DNA from 3 places in the Streptomyces sp. NPDC127108 genome. Region 1 is predicted to be linked to each of the others. Evidence: riboswitches for the same ligand, from Rfam matches in the RefSeq annotation. Region 1 holds a riboswitch; each other region holds the start of a gene.
What was found. Region 1 has a riboswitch for cyclic di-AMP ahead of ACFVHO_RS22445 (transglycosylase SLT domain-containing protein). Riboswitches for the same ligand answer to the same signal wherever they lie in the genome.
Positions count from the first base shown of each region.

Region 1 (3,266 bases):
ATCGTCCCTCCGAAGCCGTGTTCGCGCCCCCGAACTGGCTCATCGCGTACGTCTACGACCGCGCACGCGACGGAAGCGATCTGGTGATCCTGGACGCCACCGACCTGCGGAAACCGGTGGCGACGGTGCACCTCCCCGCCCGCGTGCCGGAAGGGTTCCACGGCAACTGGATCGCGGACTGAGCCCCCCCCCGGGGGGGAGCACAGCGGCAGCACCCGTCACGGCATGCGCGGTGTTCACCACTCCCCCGACGTCGGCCGCTCACTCACGCTGCCGGGGAATTCCCGGCCGCACGCCGCCGACCGGGCCACAGGTCGTCATACGAAGCGTCCATGAACTGCACCTGCGGGGCTCGCAGTGCCGACGCGTCGGCCGTCTCACCACGGGCTGCCCCCTGGGCCGCCCCTGCCGGGGCAGTTACGGGACGGTCTTTGGGCGCGGGTCCGATCAGGCCCTGCCGTAGGCGTGGCCGCTGCTGCACCTGGCGATCGGATGCCCCTTGCGGGCCAGGCAGATACTCAGCCTGACCCGCTTTCCCTCACGGATATTGAACACACCTGATTTATTGGTCCCTTTGCCGCACGCACGGCGGTAGTACGCCCGGTAGCGCCCGTCCTGACGCCACCTCACGTGCTGCACGACGCAGTATCCGTCGGCGTCCGCGTCGTAGATGTGCCACACGTCGCCCCGGTGGTAGAACTTGACGAATCCCCACGAGTTGCTGATTCCCGCATTGGCACCCCTGTTCGCCTGGATGTCGGTTTCCGGTGTCTCGGTGTCTACTGCAGAAACCGGAGTAGCGAATGCCAGATCCGGGGTGGGCGTACCACCTCGGGCCGCGGCAGGAGCAGTTGCGGCTGCACTCAGTACAGTTGTCGCCGCCAGCGACAATGTGCCGAGTGTCTTGGCGATCTTGCGCTTCATGAGAAGTTCTCCGTTCGCTTCATGACGGTTTCTCCGTCCGTGAGTTGAAGCTGAGTCACGGCGCCACTGCGCACACCCCCGCCCTCGTCGGCAGCGGGTGGTTCAGGCCGTGCCTCAGGCATTTCAGCGGACGGCCGGTTTTCTCACAGCCCCCGTTCGTGCCGGTAGACAAACTGGCTACGCGCGGTCGCCGGTGCTGCTTGCGGGCGCCCCTAGGAGCGTGGGCGTCCGGGGCGAACGGCTAGATCTTGGCCTCGTGGGCGTAAGGCTCCAGCTGCAGGCATCAGCGTCCTTGCCAGCTCACCAGCAGCGGTGTGCGACCAAGCAGACCTTTAGGGTTTGTCCGACTTTGCTCCGGAATTCACTTTCTCGCGCCATTGATGGCGTACACGAAGTGCTCCCTGCATTGTGTGGCACTTGGGCGGAATAGCACGCTCTGCTGCGCCGTCGAGACACGTTCCGGCCCGCACTCCATTCAGTGAAATGGGTCACGCCGGTCGGCCGGGGGCGGCTGCGCCCCGCCGGGAGTCGTGGAACGCACTTCCGTTCCACGCAAAGAAAGTTGGGGTTTTTGATCAAAGCGTGCGAGAGGTTGTGGATCTCCGGGATGAGCTTCGCTGATTTCCCGTTTGATTTCCGGTCTTGTTCCGTCCGCGTTTTCTCGCTTAACGTCGCCGTCAATCCGGATGGAACGCCGAATCCTGCCGCTGTCCGGAAACACTCCCACCCACTCACTCACTTCGCATGGCAGGAGCGGGGGACCCAGGTAAGACGCCGGTCCGGATTCCGGAACGGCTCGGGGTGAAGTCGCACTCGCATGTGCGGCCGGACATCTCCCGTCCGAACCCGACAGCTCACCTCGCAGGCGACGGAGAGGAATTCGTCATGCCTGCAAGGGGAAAGCACCGCCGCCCCAAGTCCAGCCCGCTCGCCCGGGGCATCGCCGTCGCGGGCACCGGCGGGGCCGTGCTCGCGCTCCCGGTGCTCGGCGCGGCCGACGCCACCGCCGCCGCACAGGCCGGCACGGCCGCCCAGCCCGCCGCGGCGCCCAAGACCTATGTGGTCGCCGCGGGTGACTCTCTTTCCACGATCGCCCGCGAGCACTCCGTGAGCGGCGGCTGGAAGAAGCTCTACCAGGACAACCGGAGCGTTCTGGGCGACGACCCGGGGATGATCCGCCCCGGCCTCAAGCTCACCCTCGGCGGCAAGAACCCTGCCAAGCCCGCGCAGAAGCCGGACACCGCCGACGGGCGGGCGGACCGCTCCGAGCGTGACGGCACGCTCGCCGCCGAGCCCGCCGCCGCCCCGGCCCCGAAGGCGTACACCAACGACCTCGACGGCTGGATCAAGGAGTCGCTCGACATCCTGGCCCAGCACGGCATCCCCGCCTCCTACGAGGGCATCCACCGCAACATCATGCGCGAGTCCTCAGGCAACCCGCTGGCCACCAACAACTGGGACTCCAACGCCGCCGCGGGAACCCCGTCCAAGGGCCTCCTGCAGGTCATCGACCCGACCTTCGCCGCCTACCGCCTGCCCGGCACGTCGATGGACAGCTTCGACCCCGTCGCCAACATCACCGCCGCCTGCAACTACGCGGCCGACCGCTACGGCTCGATCGACAACGTCAACGGCCCCTACTAGGCCCCCGTCCCGCCTCGCCTGCCGCGCGCCTTCCTCTGAACCGGGGCGCAGCCCTGCCTCGCCGGGCTTCCGATCATGTGGCCAGGTCCAGCCACTCCCCCACGGCCAGGACGCGTGCGCGCGGCCCGGCGTGCGCGCGGAACTCGTTCTCCGGGTCGAGGACTTCGGTGTAGCCCGCGATCTTGTCGGGCTGTTCCGGCTCGTAGTGGATCGGCACCGCGTACCGGGCGTCGAGGATCTCCGCTGCCGCGGCGGCCTGCTCCGGGTCCATCGCGGCGGGCAACGGGCTCGGCGGCTGCAGGTGCGGTGCGTCGACCACGGGGCCGTTCGCGGGCAGGAAGACCGCGTCGAACGGGCTGAACCGGCGCGCGACGAGCCACCAGGAGCCGTGGAACATCGTGTCGCCGCCGTGGAAGACCCGCTGCCCGTCGGCCTCGACCACCCAGTTCAGCTGTGGGTCGCCAAGGCCGTCGACGGCGGGCACCGCGGTGACGCGGAACGGCCCGATGTCGCGGGTGGCCCAGGCGTCCACAGCCTCGGCGGCCAGCCGGTGCAGGGCCAGCTCGCGCTCGGCCAGCAGCGTCGTCACGTTGTCCGTCTCGTCGCCGTGGCCGGGTGCCGGCCGCAGCACGGGCGCCCCCGGCACCAGCGCGTCGGCGAGGGCCGAGGCGTCGGTGTGGTCCCGGTGCAGGTGGGTG
Region 1 is NZ_JBHXTE010000026.1:2,532-5,797, reverse strand. It holds gene ACFVHO_RS22455 (carotenoid oxygenase family protein) at 1-182, shown strand, start outside; gene ACFVHO_RS22450 (hypothetical protein) at 448-924, opposite strand; cyclic di-AMP (ydaO/yuaA leader) riboswitch at 1,607-1,805, shown strand; gene ACFVHO_RS22445 (transglycosylase SLT domain-containing protein) at 1,810-2,568, shown strand; gene ACFVHO_RS22440 (MBL fold metallo-hydrolase) at 2,642-3,266, opposite strand, start outside.

Region 2 (3,266 bases), on a different contig from region 1:
CGATGACGACGTCGGAGCGGTTGCCGCGCGCGGCGAGCCAGCGGCCGAGGACGGTCTCGGACTCGCCGCCCTTGTTGCCGGGTGCCCAGGCCGAGTACACGTCGGCGGTGTCCACGAAGTTGCCGCCCGCGGCCGTGTAGGCGTCGAGGACGGCGAAGGACTGTGCTTCGTCGGCGGTCCAGCCGAAGACGTTGCCGCCGAGGGCGAGGGGGAAGACTTCGAGGTCGGAGGAGCCCAGCGGGCGGAGTGTGGTCATAAGGGGCTCAACATCCGCACCGGGGAACGAATTCCGTGTGTGGCCCACGGAAATCCGCGGCTCCGCTCCGGCCGCCGTGGGCCCCGACCGGCGGCCCTGGCGTCGGGGGGTCGTCGCCAGGACCGCCGGAGCCGGTGGGGTGTTACGGGTTGAGGCCCTTGCCCTGCAGCCAGGCCAGCGGGTCGATGTTGGCGCCGCCGCTGGTGTGGACCTCCATGTGGAGGTGCGGTCCGGTGACGTTGCCGGTCGCGCCGACGCGGCCGATGACCTCGCCCGTGGTGACCTTCTGGCCGACGCTGACGCTCATCGAGGACTGGTGGCAGTACCAGATTTCGGTGCCGTCCTTGAGTTCGAGCACCGTGCGGTAGCCGTACGAGCCCGACCAGCCGGCCGACTTGATGGTGCCGGTGTGCACGGCCTTGAGCGGCGTGCCGGTAGGGGCGGCGAAGTCCAGGCCGGTGTGCTGGCCGGAGGACCACATGGATCCGGAGTCGCCGAAGTGCGAGGTGAGGGTGTACGAGGAGGTGGGCAGCGAGAAGCTCTTGGCGAGCTTGGCGAGGCGCTCCGCCTCGGCCTTCTTGCGCGCGGCCTCTTCCTTCTTGCGCTTCTCCTCGGCGGCCTTGGCCTTCGCGGCCGCCTTCGCCTTGTCCTGCTCGGCCTTGGCCTGCTCGGCGGCCTTCTTCACGGCGGCGTCCTCGGCCGCGATGCGCTGGGCGTCCTCGGCCTGGTGCTGCTGGTTCTCGGCCTGCTGCATGATGCGGGCGCGCAGGGCCTCGCCGGCGCCGGTGGTGCCGCGCTCGGCGTCGGCGGTGGTGACGCCCGCGGAGCTGAGCGGCGCGGCGGCCGCGACGGTGGTCGTGTCGGAGCCGTCGTCGGAGCCGTCGGATATCAGGGAGCCCACGCCCGGCAGGGACTTGGCCTCCGGGAGCTGGTCGGTGACGGCCGACATGTCCGGCATGGCGATGGAGACCGGCGGCTTGCCGCCCTGCGCGGTGGCGATGCCGCCCGCGCCCACGGCCGCGATGACGCCGACGCCGAGGACGGTGGAGCTGCGCGCGAGTCCGCCGCCGCCCTTCTTGTGGACCCGGTGCCGGCCGCGCACGGGGCGGATGGACTCCGCGGTGGGGTTCCACTCCTCCCACGGCTCCTGGGGGGCGTACCCGCCGAATCCCGCGGGACCTTGCGGTCCTTCTTCGGAGTCGTCGTTCGGTACGTAGAGCGCTTCGGGGGCAGGCCGGTTGGACGCCACTGGGGCGCACTCCTTTCCTTCCTTCTCGCCTACCGGGTTAGCTGACGGGTTCGGAGCAGGAAGGTCTCCTACGGGCGTGGTGCGTGCCCGATTCACCCCAATGTGGTGGTTCCCCGGCTCCCTTGCGGGATTAGGCGCGTGCGCACGGAGCCGACTTGAGTGCCGGCTGGGACGACCGCGCTGCGTTATCGAACGTTAATAGACGGCGGTGCCGTATTCCAAGCCGTTCCGACTGATCGTTAACGCTTACGCTACGAACACAAGGGACATCAGCGGCTGGAGTAGGGCGAGTTGAGCGGAGACCATGACGCACCGCAGCGTTCTGGATCTCCACGGCTTGCTGACATCACGTCAATCACGCTGCGGAGGGGTGCCCTTCAGTCACCGACCGTCACCGGACGGCGTACGGCGAGCATCGCCAGGTCGTCCGTGGCGCCGCCCCCGGTGTGCCGGCGGACCTCGTCGACGAGGGTCGCGAGGAGCGAGTCGGGGCCCGCGGGGCCGGGAAAGATCCGGCCGCCGAGCCGGGTGGCGGGGACGTAGAACTCGCCGTCCTCGTCCCTGGCCTCGGAGAGCCCGTCGGTGTAGAGCAGCAGCGTGGCCCCCGGCGGGAACGGGCTCTGGTCCGCGCGGTCCGGCCAGGTGCCGAGTTCGCCCATGCCGAGCGGCAGCGCGGGCTCGGACGGCGACAGCACGCACAGCCGCCCGTCGGCGCGCAGCATCAGCGGTTCGGGGTGGCCGCGGTTGATGATCCGTACGGTGCCCTCGTCGCCGCGCGGGACCTCCACGAGGACCGCCGTGGTGAACCCCTCGAAGGCGTCGAGCCCGTCGCGCCGCGTCCCCTCCCGCGCAAGGGCACGCTCCAGGCGCTGCGCCACCGCCTCCAGCGTGGCCTCCTGCTCGGCGGCCTCCCGGAAGGCGCCGATGACGACGGCGACGGCGGCCACCGCGCCCATCCCCTTGCCCCGTACGTCACCGACGACGAGCCGCACCCCGTGCGGGGTGTCCTGCACGGCGTACAGGTCCCCGCCGATGAACGCGTCGGCCTCCGCGGCCTCGTACCGCGCGGCGATGTCCAGGCCGCCGATCCGCGGGTCGGGCTGCGGCAGGACCGCGCGCTGGGTGGCCTCGGCGATGGAGCGGGCGGAGGCGAGGCGGGCGTCGCCGCGGCGGACGACCCGGTTGATGACGACGGCCAGCGCGCCGACGGTCAGCATCGTCAGGAACTCGGTGATGACCTGCACGTCGGCGGCGCCGTCGACGCGGTGGCTCAGGCGCAGCAGGAGCATGGCGGCGCAGGACACGGCGGCGGTCGCGACGGTGGTCCGAAGCCGGAAGAACGGGGCGGTGATCAGGGGTGCCGCGGCGAACAGCGGGGACGCGGTGAACTCGGGCGGCGTGAGCATGTCGAAGCAGATCCCGGCGACGAGGAGGAGCGGGGGCAGCGCGCGGACGAGGGCCCGCTCGCGGGGCAGGGCGCGGGTGGTGTCGCCGGGGGCGACGGTCGGCCGGGGGCGGCGTGCCTTGCGGGGGCGCGGACCGGGGCCGGGGCCGGGACGGGGACGGCCTGGGCCGGGACCGGGGCGGCCTGGGCCGCCGGACTCCCCGCCCCCGGTCCCCGGGCCACCCTGCGCACCGTCCGGCCCCCCACCACGCACAGCAACCACCACCACTCCACTCCACCGCATCAGCGCCGCGTCGGCCCGTCCAGGCTTCCCGCAGCGGGGGCCCGGGGCGACCTGATGTGGGCCGAGTGGGTGA
Region 2 is NZ_JBHXTE010000015.1:22,327-25,592, forward strand. It holds gene ACFVHO_RS14635 (aldo/keto reductase) at 1-256, opposite strand, end outside; gene ACFVHO_RS14640 (M23 family metallopeptidase) at 399-1,505, opposite strand; cyclic di-AMP (ydaO/yuaA leader) riboswitch at 1,517-1,652, opposite strand; gene ACFVHO_RS14645 (PP2C family protein-serine/threonine phosphatase) at 1,883-3,172, opposite strand.
Region 2: it holds a riboswitch for cyclic di-AMP, as region 1 does, so the genes downstream of both, ACFVHO_RS14640 (M23 family metallopeptidase) here and ACFVHO_RS22445 (transglycosylase SLT domain-containing protein) in region 1, are expected to answer to the same signal.

Region 3 (3,266 bases), on a different contig from region 1:
GGGCACGGAGGAGACGGTCTCCGCCATCGACTCCGCGGCCGTACGCGCCTTCTACGAAAGGCACGTCCGCCCCGCCACGGCCACCGCCGTCGTGGTCGGCGACCTCACCGGCATCGACCTGGACACCGTCCTCGCCGACACCCTCGGCGCCTGGACCGGCGGGACGGCCGAGCCGCGCCCGGTGCCCCCGGTGACCGCCGACGACCGCGGCCGCGTCGTCATCGTGGACCGCCCCGGCGCCGTCCAGACGCAGCTGCTCATCGGCCGCGTCGGCCCGGACCGGCACGACCGCGTGTGGTCCGCGCAGGTCCTCGGTACGTACTGCCTGGGCGGCACCCTCACCTCGCGCCTGGACCGCGTCCTGCGCGAGGAGAAGGGCTACACCTACGGAGTGCGTGCCTTCGCCCAGGTGCTGCGCTCCGCCGCCCCCACGTCCCCGGAGGGGGCCACGGGCGCCGCGATGCTCGCCATCAGCGGCTCCGTGGACACCCCCAACACGGGCCCGGCCCTCGACGACCTGTGGAAGGTCCTGCGCACGCTCGCCGCGGAGGGCCTGACCGACCCCGAGCGCGATGTCGCCGTGCAGAACCTGGTCGGCGTCGCCCCGCTGAAGTACGAGACGGCGGCGGCCGTCGCCGCCACCCTCGCCGACCAGGTCGAGCAGCACCTGCCGGACGACTTCCAGGCCCACCTGTACCGCCAGTTGGCGCAGACGGGCACCGTGGAGGCCACCGCGGCCGTCGTGAGCGCCTTCCCGGACGACCGGCTCGTGACGGTCCTCGTGGGCGACGCCGCGCAGATCGAGGAGCCCGTCAAGGCGCTCGGCATCGGTGAAGTGACGGTGGTCACCGGCTGATTGCCGGGATCGGCCGGCGGCGATGCGGCGATGTTCCGGCGGCGTCCAAGGCGGCGTACAGGCCGCGGCGAGCTGCTGACGTAAAGCTGGACATAGCGGCATCAACGCCTCGTGGGAACAGGGACCCCAGCGGCTCAGGAAGCCACTGGGGTCCCTGCATGCCGCCATATGTCCGAATTGACATGGAGGTTGCTCGTCTGGCCTGTGGCGTGCGCTACAAAAGGCCTGATTCGTTTGTCGATTGAAAGATGAGGCGTTTAGCGTCGGTCCGGCTGTCCGTCAGGCAGTACGCCGCGTCCGCGGCACCGGACAGCCATCGCCGAGTCCCCGTACGGCGCGAGCCAGGGGAGCCGGGGACCCACACGTCCCCTGGGGTGAATCGGACCCCTTGCCGCGAGGCGAGGAGCCCGTAGGAGACCTTCCTGCTCCGAACCCGTCAGCTAACCCGGTAGGCGAGAAGGAAGGAAAGGATCAGCCGCTTCATGGCGTTCACCCGCCCGACCGGCAAGCACCGCCGTCCGAGCCGCATCTCGCGTACGACCGCCAGCGCCGCGGGCGTCGCCGCGCTCACCACCACCGGAGTCATCTCGGGCCTGGCCGCGCCGGCCCTCGCCGCCGAAGGCAGCTCCGCGGAGTACGCGCACACCGGCCTCACCCAGTCCATCTCCGTCGGCGACTCCCTGGCCGGCGAGATCGACGCCCAGGCCGCCGCGCAGAAGCACGCCGCCGTCGAGGCCGCCGCGCAGAAGAAGGCCGAGGCCGAGGCCCGCGCCGATGCCGCAGAGGCCAAGCGCAAGGCCGCCGAGGCCAAGCGGAAGGCCGAGGCCGCCGCGAAGGTGAAGGCCCAGAAGGAGCGCGAGGCCAAGGAGCGCGCCGCCCGCGAGGCCGAGCGCAAGCGCCTCGGCTCCTACGTCTCGCCGATCGACGGCAGCTACGTCTCCACCGGCTACAAGACCGGCGGGGCCATGTGGTCCTCCGGCAGCCACACCGGCGTCGACTTCCACGCCGCGTCCGGCACCCAGGTCCAGGCGGTCGCCGCGGGCACCGTCGTCGAGGCCGGCTGGGGCGGCGCCTACGGCAACAACGTCGTGATCCGCCACAACGACGGCACGTACACGCAGTACGGCCACATGTCGTCCCTCAGCGTCACGGTCGGCCAGACGGTCACCCCGGGCCAGCAGATCGGCCTCTCCGGTTCGACGGGCAACTCCAGCGGCCCGCACCTGCACTTCGAGGCCCGGACCGGCGCGGACTACGGCTCCGACATCGACCCCGTGGCGTACCTGCGCTCGCACGGCGTCAACGTCTGATCCCCGACGTGGGGCGTCCGAATCCCGACGCCGACGTCCGAATCCCGACATCAACGTCTGAATCCTGATGCCGGGACCCTCCCGGACGCATGAAAGCCCCGGCTCACCCGAGCCGGGGCTTTCATGCGTATGCGCGCCCTTTTGGCCAAAAGATATCCATGGATTCCGGCCTCCCGTCGGAAAATCCGGCCTTCTGCAATAGAGTTCATGGCGGCAGGGTCCATGGAGTCGTTGAACGAGCGCCATTCGACGCGTCGGCCGACGCGTCGACCAACGCGTTTCGCGGGCATTAAAGCGGAGGTCCGTCATGCGCATTCCCGCGCACTCGGTATGCACGGCCATCCGGGACGACATCGTCTCCGGTGTCTACGAACGCGGCACGCGCCTCACCGAGGAACTGCTCGCCCGCCGCTACGGCGTCTCCCGCGTCCCCGTGCGCGAGGCGCTGCGCACGCTGGAGGCCGAGGGCTTCGTCGTGACCCGCAGGCACGCGGGCGCCTGCGTCGCCGAGCCCACCGAGCAGGACGCCGCCGACCTCCTGGAGATCCGTGCGCTCCTGGAGCCCCTGGCGGCCGCCCGCGCCGCCCAGCGCCGCACCGACGCCCATCTGAAGGTCCTGCGCGGGCTCGTCCGGCTCGGCAAGGAGCGCTCCCGGCGCGGCGGTGCCGAGGACCTCCGCTCGCTCGACGGCTGGTTCCACGAGACGCTCACACAGGCCTCATCGAGCCCCGGCCTGATCACCCTGCTCACCCAGCTCCGCCACAAGATCGCCTGGATGTACGTCACGGAGCCCCAGGCCGCCCCCGCACAGACCTGGTCCGAGCGCGCCGCCGTTGTCGACGCCGTGGCCCGCGGCGACGCCGAGCGGGCCCGTACGCTCACCCTGCTGCACGCGGAACGGACCCCCGCGGCGCACCGGCCGCGGATCGGCCCCCGCGCCGGACGTGTGAGGGATTCGCAACATGCCGTCAACACGGTGAGCGTCCGGAATTAACGGCGGCGCCGTATACAAAGAGATACGTGTTCGCGGACGGAATTTTTCGCTGCCTGCATTTCGGATTCGAGTACGCGCCGAATACGTGTGAGGTGTGCGACCGAAT
Region 3 is NZ_JBHXTE010000065.1:34,719-37,984, reverse strand. It holds gene ACFVHO_RS37190 (M16 family metallopeptidase) at 1-856, shown strand, start outside; cyclic di-AMP (ydaO/yuaA leader) riboswitch at 1,164-1,325, shown strand; gene ACFVHO_RS37185 (M23 family metallopeptidase) at 1,339-2,166, shown strand; gene ACFVHO_RS37180 (GntR family transcriptional regulator) at 2,474-3,160, shown strand.
Region 3: it holds a riboswitch for cyclic di-AMP, as region 1 does, so the genes downstream of both, ACFVHO_RS37185 (M23 family metallopeptidase) here and ACFVHO_RS22445 (transglycosylase SLT domain-containing protein) in region 1, are expected to answer to the same signal.